One region of the Streptomyces sp. NPDC051133 genome, then DNA from elsewhere that is predicted to be linked to it. Evidence: riboswitches for the same ligand, from Rfam matches in the RefSeq annotation. Region 1 holds a riboswitch; each other region holds the start of a gene.

The links. Region 1 has a riboswitch for cyclic di-AMP ahead of AB0N17_RS19905 (M23 family metallopeptidase). Riboswitches for the same ligand answer to the same signal wherever they lie in the genome.
Positions count from the first base shown of each region.
Region 2: linked by a shared signal. The riboswitch ahead of AB0N17_RS26705 (M23 family metallopeptidase) and the one ahead of AB0N17_RS19905 (M23 family metallopeptidase) in region 1 are both predicted to bind cyclic di-AMP.
Region 3: linked by a shared signal. The riboswitch ahead of AB0N17_RS10285 (transglycosylase family protein) and the one ahead of AB0N17_RS19905 (M23 family metallopeptidase) in region 1 are both predicted to bind cyclic di-AMP.

Region 1 is NZ_JBFBBK010000018.1:56,659-59,887, reverse strand. Features, by position in the region: gene AB0N17_RS19910 (aldo/keto reductase) at 1-770, opposite strand, end outside; gene AB0N17_RS19905 (M23 family metallopeptidase) at 841-1,887, opposite strand; cyclic di-AMP (ydaO/yuaA leader) riboswitch at 1,895-2,064, opposite strand; gene AB0N17_RS19900 (PP2C family protein-serine/threonine phosphatase) at 2,319-3,229, opposite strand, start outside.
Region 2 is NZ_JBFBBK010000027.1:122,515-125,743, reverse strand. Features, by position in the region: gene AB0N17_RS26710 (GntR family transcriptional regulator) at 184-870, opposite strand; gene AB0N17_RS26705 (M23 family metallopeptidase) at 1,081-1,836, opposite strand; cyclic di-AMP (ydaO/yuaA leader) riboswitch at 1,849-2,009, opposite strand; gene AB0N17_RS26700 (pitrilysin family protein) at 2,268-3,229, opposite strand, start outside.
Region 3 is NZ_JBFBBK010000007.1:72,678-75,906, forward strand. Features, by position in the region: gene eno (phosphopyruvate hydratase) at 1-982, opposite strand, end outside; gene AB0N17_RS10285 (transglycosylase family protein) at 1,290-1,979, opposite strand; cyclic di-AMP (ydaO/yuaA leader) riboswitch at 1,984-2,156, opposite strand; gene AB0N17_RS10290 (transglycosylase family protein) at 2,354-3,229, opposite strand, start outside.

The DNA.
Region 1 (3,229 bases):
GCCGCGATCTCGTCCAGGGCCGTGAGGACCTGCCGGCCGCGCTCGGACTGCAGGTGCTTGGCCGCTCCCTCGGCGCGGGCGCTGTCGACCGTCGTACCCGGCCGGTACTTGCCGGTCAGGAAGCCCGAGGCGAGCGAGAAGTACGGCACCGCGGACAGGCCCTCCTTCGCGGCCAGGTCCTGCAGCGGGCCCTCGTAGGTGTCGCGGGAGACCAGGTTGTAGTGGGGCTGGAGCGCGACGTACCGGGCCAGGCCCTCGCGGTCGGAGAAGTCCAGGGAGGCCCTCAGGCGGTCGGCGCTGATGTTGGAGGCGGCGATGTGCCGGACCTTGCCCGCCTTCACCAGCTCGTCCAGGGCGCCGATGATCTCCTCGACCGGCACCTCGGGCTTGTCGAAGTGGGTGTAGTAGAGGTCGATGTGGTCGGTGTCCAGGCGGCGCAGGGAGGCGTCGGCGGCCGCCTTGATGTTGGCGGCGGACAGGCCCTGGTACTCGGGGTGCTGGCTGACCTTGGTGGCGATGACCACGTCGTCGCGGTTGCCGCGGGCCTTGACCCACTTGCCGATGATCGTCTCGGACTCGCCGCCCTTGTTGCCCTCGATCCAGGCGGAGTAGGAGTCGGCCGTGTCGATGAAGTTGCCGCCGGCGGCCGCGTAGGCGTCCAGGACGGCGAAGGAGGTCTCCTCGTCCGCGGTCCAGCCGAAGACGTTGCCGCCGAGGGAGAGCGGGAAGACCTCGAGGTCGGAGGAGCCGAGTGTGCGCAGAGAAGTCATGCTCAATGTCAACGCCGGCGGCGGATGATCGCATTCCGCCGCCGGCGCCGTGTTCACACGAACGACACGCTCAGGGGGTGAGGCCCTTCGACCGCAGCCAGGGCGCCGGGTCGACGGCGGTGGCCTGGCCGTTCGGGTGCACCTCCAGGTGCAGGTGCGGGCCGGTGACGTTGCCGGTGGCACCGACGCGGCCGATGACGTCGCCGGTGGAGACCTTCTGGCCGACCGAGACGTTGATCGAGGACTGGTGGCAGAACCACAGCTCGGTGCCGTCGTCCAGGGTGAGGACGGTGCGGTAGCCGTAGGCACCGGCCCATCCGGCCTGGGTGACCGTGCCGCTGTGGATCGCCTTGATGAGGGTGCCGGTGGGAGCGGCGAAGTCCAGGCCGGTGTGGTAGCCGGAGGACCACATGGAGCCGGGCTGCCCGAACGTTCCGGTGAGCGTGTACGAGACGACCGGCAGCGTGTACTGCTTGGCCAGCTCGGCCAGCCGCTCGGCCTCGGCGGCCTTCTTGGCGTCGGCCTCCGCCTTCTGCTGGGCGGCGGCGGCCTTGGCGGCGGCGTCCTTCTCCGCCTTGGCGGCGGCGTCGGCGGTCTGCTTCTCGGAAGCGGCGAGCGCGGCGGCGGTGGCCTTGCTGTCGGCCTTGCTCTGCTGCTGCTCGGCCTGGGCCATGATCCGGTTGCGCAGGGCCTCGCCGGCACCGGTGCTGCTGTCGCTGTCGGCGGTGGTGCCGACGTTGCTGAGCGCGGTGGCGGTGGCCTGGTGCGTGTCGGAGCCGGAGGAGTCGTCGCCGAAGAAGTGGTCGACGGAGGACGGCAGGTCCGGCAGGTCCGGCAGGGATATGGAGACCGGCGGCTTGCCGGTGTTGGCGCTGGCCATGCCGCCCGCGCCGACCGCGGCCATCACGCCGACGCCGAGGACGGTGGAGCTGCGCGCGAAGCCGCCGCGCTGCTTGGCGACGCGGTGCCGGCCGCGGACCGGGGCGACGGAGTCCTCGGTCGGGTTCCACTCCTCCCAGGGGCCCTCGTCGGCGCGGTAGGCGCCGTAACCGAACGTTTCGGACTCGCGCTGCGCAGGCACGAACGGGGCTTCTGGGGCAGGCCGGTTGGACGCCACGCGGGCGTGCTCCTTTCCTTCCGCCGCCTACCGGGTTAGCTGACGGGTTCGGAGCAGGAAGGTCTCCTACGCGCGTATACCGGTCGTGGACTCAAAGCAGTTCACGGCGGTGTCCGCGTGATTCACCCCAAGGTGGTGGTTCCCCGGTTCCCTTGCGGGATTCGGCGCGTGCGCACGGAGCCGCCTCTTGTGACGGCTGGGACGACCGCGCTGCGTTATCGAACGTTAATAGACCCGCCAGGCACTTTCCAAGCCGTTCGGCTTGATCATTAAGGTTTCCGGTCGCGGACTTTCCGGACAGGAAGCCTGCAAAACGGGCGAGTTGGCCACGCTTCAGGAGTCTCAGTGTTTTTGATGGTGACTCAGATGTTATGCGCACGGCGGTCGGGCGGTCACAGGCCGTGACTTCCGCCCAGGGACCGTCACCCCGCTCAGGGCCGCCGCACGGCGAGCAGCGCCATGTCGTCCGCCATTCCGCCGCCGGAGTGCCGCCGCGCCTCGGTGGCGAGCCGGTCGAGCAGCGCGCCCGGGTCGGCGAAGGGGCGTCCGTCGAGCCGCCGTTCCAGGTCGTAGAACCGGCCGTGGCCGTCCCGGGCCTCGGAGAGGCCGTCGGTGTGCAGCAGCAGCGTGGCCCCGCTCGGAAAGCCCGCCTGGAGGGACCGGTCGGGCCACCGGCCGAGGTCGGCCATGCCCAGCGGCAGCGCGGGCTCGTGCGTGGTCAGGGCGCGCACGGTGCCGTCGGCGTAGAGCAGCAGCGGAGGTGGATGGCCGCGGTTGACGAGCCGTACGACCCCGTCGCCGTGCGGGAGTTCGGCGAGGACGGCGGTGGTGAACCCCTCGAAGGCGTCGATGCCGGCCCGCCGGGTGCCCTCCCGGGCCAGCGCCCGCTCCAGCCGCTCGGCCACCTCCTCCAGGGTGGCCGCGTGCTCGGCCGCCTCCCGGAACGCCCCGATCACCACGGCGACCGCGGCGACCGCGCCGATGCCCTTGCCGCGTACGTCCCCGACGACCAGCCGGACGCCGTACGGGCTGTCCTGCACCGCGTACAGGTCCCCGCCGATGGACGCGTCCCGCCGCGCCGCCTCGTAGCGGGCGGCGATCTCGAAGCCGCCGATCCGCGCCGCGGGCTCCGGCAGTACGGCCCGCTGGGCGGCCTCGGCGACCTCCCGGGCGGAGGCGAGCCGCCGGTCGCCGAGCCGGACCACCCGGTTGATGGCGAGGGCGAGCAGGGCGACCGTGGCGATGGTGACCGCGTCGGTGACGGCGGCGACGGCGGGGTGGGTGCCGGGGCCTGCGTGCACCGCGAAGCCGGCGGCGAGGGCCGTGAGGCCGGTGAGCACGG
Region 2 (3,229 bases), on a different contig from region 1:
CACCGTGAAGCCGCGTCACCCTTTTCGGGTGGCGCGGCTTTCGTGTTTTCGCGGCCGATCGGTGAATTCAGTCGCGGCCGGGCAGACCGATGCATCCTGCGGCCGCCGAATTCACGGCAGCAGGAAAAGGCAACGGAAATACCCGGCCCACCGAATATCATCTCTTTGTATACGGTGCCGGTGTTAATGCCGCCCGCCCGACGTGTGTACGGCGTGTTGCGAAGTCCTCACACGCTCCCCCGCCCGGCGGAAACGCAGCCGGTGCACGGCCGACGCGCGCTCGGTGTGCACGGCCGTGACCGCCCGCGCGCGCTCGCCGTCACCGCGCGCCACCGCGTCCACGATCGCCCCGTGCTCCGCCCAGGACTCCACCGGGCTCGGCGCGGACTCCACCGCGTACATCCAGGCGATCTTGTGGCGCAACTGGGTGAGCATCGAGGTCAGCGACGGACTGCCGGAGGCCTGGGCGAGCGTCTCGTGGAACCAGCCGCCCAGTGCGCGCAGATCGGCGCTGTTGCCGCTCCTGGCCCGCTCCTGGCCCAGCCGGACCAGCCCGCGCAGCACCTTCAGATGGGCCTCGGTGCGCCGCTGCGCGGCCCGGGCGGCACCGAGCGGCTCCAGGAGCAGACGCATCTCCAGCAGGTCGGCCGCCTCCTGCTCGGTCGGCTCGGCCACGCACGCGCCCGCGTGCCGGCGGGTCACCACGAAACCCTCGGCCTCCAGGGTGCGCAGGGCCTCGCGGACGGGCACGCGCGAGACGCCGTAGCGGCGGGCCAGTACTTCCTCGGTGAGGCGGCTGCCGCGTTCATGGACACCGGCGACGATGTCGTCCCGGATCGCCGTGCACACCGAGTGCGCCGGAATACGCATGACCGACCTCCGCCTTAATCCCCGTGAAACGCCGACGATGGACGCGTGTTCTGCGACTCTATTGCAATGAGCCGGAATTTCCGACGGCGGGCCGTAATCCATGGATATTTTTTGGACAGCGGTGCGGGCGGAGACAGCGGAAATACGGCGAAAGCCCCGGCTCGGCGAGCCGGGGCTTGTCAGGGGTACCGGCGATCGCCGTCCGGTCGGTCAGGCGTTCACGCCGTGCTTGCGGAGGTAGGCGACCGGGTCGACGTCGGAGCCGTAGTCGGGCGTCGTACGCGCCTCGAAGTGCAGGTGCGGGCCGGTGACGTTGCCGGTGGCGCCGGACAGGCCGATCTGCTGGCCCGGGGTGACCTGCTGGCCCACCGTGACGCCGATGGAGGACAGGTGGCCGTACTGGGTGTACATGCCGTCGGCCATGCGGATCACGATCTGGTTGCCGTAGGCGCCGCCCCAGCCGGTGGAGACGACGGTGCCCGAGCCGACCGCGTGGACGGCCGTGCCGCTGGCCGCGTGGAAGTCGATGCCCGTGTGGTGGCCCGAGGACCACAGGGAGCTGCTGGCCTCGTAGCCGGTGGAGACGTAGGAGTGGGCGACCGGCGGGACGAAGGCGTTCAGCCGCTTGCGCTCGGCCTCGCGGGCGGCACGGGCCCGGGCCTCGCGCTCCTGCTTGGCCTTCGCGGCCGCGGCCTTGGCGGCGGCCTCCTCGGCGGCCTTCTGCTCGGCGGCCTGCTTCTGGGCGGCGGCCTGCGCGTCGATGTGCTCGGCGATGTCGTCGCTCACGGCGAGCACCGGGGTGAGGCCGGTCTGCTCCGCGGAGTTCTCGGCGGCGAGGGCCGGGGAGGCGGCGAGGGTGCCGATGACACCGGTGGTGGTGAGGGCCGCGACACCGGCCGCCTGAGCGGTGGTGCGCTTGACCCGGCCGGGCTTGCGGTGCTTCCCGGTGGCGCACATGAACGCCATGAAGTGGCTGGTCCTTTCCTTCCCTCTCGCCTACCGGGTTAGCTGACGGGTTCGGAGCAGGAAGGTCTCCTACGGGCTCCCCCGCTTCCGCGCGGGCGCCCGATTCACCCCAGGGACGGTGGGTCCCCGGCTCCCCTGGCTCGCGCCGTACGGGGACTCGGCGATGACTGTCCGGTGCCGCGGGCGCGGCGTACTGCCTGACGAACAGCCCGGACGACGCTAAGCGGGGCGGCTTTCGAACCTCAAACGCAACCGGTGTTTTGTAGCGCATCCCACAGGGCAGACAGGCAACCTCCGTCTCAAATCGGTCATCTGGGGAAGCGGTTGGAACGACAAGGGCCCTGACGACCCGTAGGTCGTCAGGGCCCACGCGCGAGTACGGCGTGTGCGTGCGTGCCGCAGTGGCTGCCGCCACGCGGCGGCCGCGGACGCTACTCGGCGGCCACGACGGTGACTTCGCCGATGCCGAGCGCCTCGACCGGCGCCTTGATCTGGGCGGCGTCACCGACGAGGACGGTCACCAGGCGGTCCACCGGGAAGGCGTTCACGACGGCCGCGGTGGCCTCGACGGTCCCCGTCGCCGCGAGCTGCCGGTAGAGCGTCGCCTGGAAGTCGTCGGGCAGGTACTGCTCGACCTGGTCGGCCAGGGTGCTCGCGACGGCCGCCGCGGTCTCGTACTTGAGCGGCGCCACGCCGACCAGGTTCTGCACGGCGACGTCCCGCTCGGCGTCGGTCAGGCCCTCGGCCGCGAGGGTGCGCAGCACCTTCCACAGGTCGTCGAGCGCGGGACCGGTGTTCGGGGTGTCCACGGAGCCGCTGATGGCGAGCATCGAGGCGCCCGTGCCGTCCGGGGCGGACCGCATGACCTGCCCGAACGCGCGCACGCCGTAGGTGTAGCCCTTCTCCTCGCGCAGCACGCGGTCCAGGCGGGAGGTGAGGGTGCCGCCGAGGCAGTAGGTGCCGAGCACCTGGGCGGGCCACACGCGGTCGTGCCGGTCGGAACCGACCCGGCCGATGAGCAGCTGCGTCTGGACGGCGCCGGGGCGGTCCACGATGACCACGCGCCCGGTGTCGTCGGCGGTCACCGGCGGCACGGGCCGGGGCTCGCCCGGGGTGCCGGTCCAGGCGCCCAGGGTGTCGCCGAGCAGCTCGTCCAGGTCGATCCCGGTGAGGTCGCCGACCACGACCACCGTGCCCGTGGCGGGACGGACGTAGCGGTCGTAGAAGGCCCGTACGGCGGCGGCGTCGATCTTCTCGACGGTCTCCTCGGTGCCCTGGCGCGGGCGCGACATGCGCGAGGCCGCCGGGAAGAGCTCCTTGGAGAGCTCCTTGGCGGCACGGCGGGAGGGGTTGGCGAGCTCGTGCGGGATCTCGTCCAGGCGGTTGCGGACCA
Region 3 (3,229 bases), on a different contig from region 1:
CCTCGATGCCGCGGGCGAGGCGCTCGGGGTTGGTGACGAACAGGTCGTCGCCGACGAGCTGGACCTTGTCGCCGAGCTTGTCGGTGATGACCTTCCAGCCGGCCCAGTCGTCCTCGAACAGCGGGTCCTCGATGGAGACGAGCGGGTAGGCCGCCACGAGCTCCTCGTAGTACTCCGTCATCTCGGCGGCGGAGCGCTCCTTGCCCTCGAAGAGGTACTTTCCGTCCTTGTAGAACTCGGAGGCGGCGACGTCGAGCGCGAGGGCGATCTGGTCGCCGGGCGCGTAACCGGCTTCCTTGATCGCTTCGAGGATGAGGTCGAGGGCCTCGCGGTTGGAGCCGAGGTTCGGGGCGAAGCCGCCCTCGTCGCCGAGGCCGGTGGACAGGCCGCGGCCCTTCAGCACCTTCTTGAGGGTGTGGTAGACCTCGGTGCCCCAGCGCAGCGCCTCGGAGAAGGACTCCGCGCCGATCGGGGCGATCATGAACTCCTGGATGTCCACGTTGGAGTCCGCGTGCGAGCCGCCGTTGAGGATGTTCATCATCGGCACCGGCAGCAGGTGCGCGTTCGGGCCGCCCAGGTAGCGGAAGAGCGGGAGGTCGCTGGCCTCGGAGGCGGCGTGGGCGACGGCGAGGGAGACGCCGAGGATGGCGTTGGCGCCGAGGGAGCCCTTGTTGTCGGTGGCGTCCAGGTCGAACATGGCCTGGTCGATCAGGCGCTGCTCGGTGGCGTCGTAGCCGACCAGCTCGGGGCCGATCTGCTCGATGACGGCGAGGACGGCCTTCTCGACGCCCTTGCCCTGGTAGCGGTTCGGGTCGCCGTCGCGGAGCTCGATGGCCTCGAAGGCGCCGGTCGAGGCGCCGGACGGGACGGCGGCACGACCCGTGCTGCCGTCGTCGAGGCCGACCTCGACCTCGACCGTGGGGTTGCCTCGGGAGTCCAGGATTTCCCGGGCTACGACGACGTCGATGGACGGCACGAGCATCTCCTTCTTGGATGTGACGCTGGAAGTGCGGGGCGGGTGCCGCCTTGCGGCGGTGCCTTGCGACTAGAGCCTAACCGTCCCGGGGGCGTCGGCCACCGACCGACCGCCCCGTGGACATGCCGACCGTACCTTTTGTTTCCACCCGAAACAAAGCTCCGTGGTGAGGGCATGAAAAACCCCGCCCCGGCGCGTACGGGGGAACACGCGCCGGGGCGGGGAGCCCGTGGGGACGGGGGCGGCCCTCACGAGGCCTTCGGTGAGACCCCTGGGGATGTGAGGGCGCCGGGGCCGGGCCGGGAGCCGGCTGTCACTTCAGGTGCAGCTGCTGGCCCGGGTAGATGAGGTTCGCGTCCTCGACGATGTCCTTGTTCAGCTCGAAGAGCTTCTTCCAGCCGCCCTGGACGTGGTGCTTCACGGCGATGGTGCTGAGGGTGTCGCCCTTGACCACCTTGTACTCGCCGTCGCCCTTCTTGACCTTCTTGCCGGTCGGGGTGGTGACGGTCTTGCTCGCCGACGGGGCCGTGCGCTTGGCGGAGCGGGTGGCGGCCTGCTGGTCGGTGGAGCGGGTGGTGCTGCTCGGCGCGGTGCTCTTCGAGGAAGTGCTGGGCGCGGAGCCGTTGTAGGCGGCGCCGGACAGGCCCGTGCCGCAGACCGGCCAGGCACCCTTGCCCTGCGCGGCGAGGACCTTCTCGGCGACGGCGATCTGCTGCGCCTTGGTGGCCTGGTTGGCCTGGGAGGCGTAGGCGGTGCCGCCGTACGCGGCCCAGGTCGAGGCGGAGAACTGCAGGCCGCCGTAGAAGCCGTTGCCGGTGTTGATGGACCAGTTGCCGCCGGACTCGCACTGGGCGACCGTGTCCCACTCGGAGGCGGTGGCGGCGGAGGCGTTGCCGGCCGCCATCAGCGGGGCGGCGACGGCGGCGCCGGTGACACCGGCCAGCGCGACGGCGCGGACGGCCTTGGACGGACGGCGGTGCTTGCCCTTGCCGGTAAACAGCATGGATCGATCCCCTCACCGACGCCTGCGAGGTGAGCTGTCGGGTTCGGGCCGGTTGAGTTGCCCGGCCGCACACCCGCTTTCGCGAGGCGCGGCTCCACCCCCAGCCGGTACCAGCTCAACTGCTGGGCCCGGCACTTACCTTGGGTCCCCCGCTCCTGCCTACGGCGCTTGACGCGACGACTGTTCCCGGGCAGCCGCTGGCAGGATTCGGCGTTGCGGCAGCCGGGGCCCGTGGTGACGAGCGGCCTTGACCGTAGACAGGCGATCGGCGGAATTTCAAAGACGATCAGGGCTTCTGAGAGTCATCCCACACTTTCACCAAACCGGACATCAGGGATCAAACGGGACGTCAACTCTCCCCGCTTTTCGCCCGTTTAGGACCTGACTTCCAGGGTCTGACCGGCGGTGATGTGGTTCGGGTCGGTACCGATGGCGTTCTTGTTGTGGACGTAGAGCGCGTGCCACCCGCCGTCGACGTCAAGGGAGTCGGCGATGGAGGCGAGAGTGTCGCCCTCGCGGACCGTGTAGGTGTCCGGCCCGGAGGATGCGTGACGGCCGGAAGAAGGGTTGTTCTGACCGTTTGTCACGCTTTCGTCCGCACTCCCGCCCCGGTGACGTCCGCCACTGCTGAGGGCGCCGGTGTCGACGAGGCTCCAGGAGCCGGTGGGCTGCTCGGAATTGTCCGATTCGTCGGTACCGGGGTCGACCGTGGAGGAGCTTCCGGACCCCTGCGAGTTCTCGGCGCCCTTCGGGGTGGACTTGTCGGACTTGGGGGTGTTCGTTCCGTGCGAGCCGGTGGACGTACCGGGGTGGGTGCCGGCGTCCCCGTCCTGGCCCGGGGCCGGCGTGGCGCTCGGGTCCGAGGCGTCCCCGGAGTCGGAGGAGCCGGTCGAGGGGCCCGAGTCGGAGTCGGAACCGGCAGACGGCGAGGAGTCCGCATCCGCCGGACCGGACGAGTCGGAGTGGCCGGCCGACCCGGAGGAGTCGCCGGAATCGCCGGTGTCGCCGGACCCCCCGACGCCGGTGTCGACGTCGGCCGACCCGGAGTCCGAGGTCATTCCGGCGAGCAGCGCGCAGGTCGCCCAGGGCTTGGTTCCCTGGTCCGCGACAATCTTCTCGGCCACGGCGATCTGCTGCGACCGGCTGGCCTGGTCGGCCCGCTCGGCGTACTGCGCGCCGCCGTACTTGTCCCAGTCGGCCTGCGAGATCTGCAGGCCGCCGTAGTAGCCGTTGCCGGGGTCGGCGCTCCA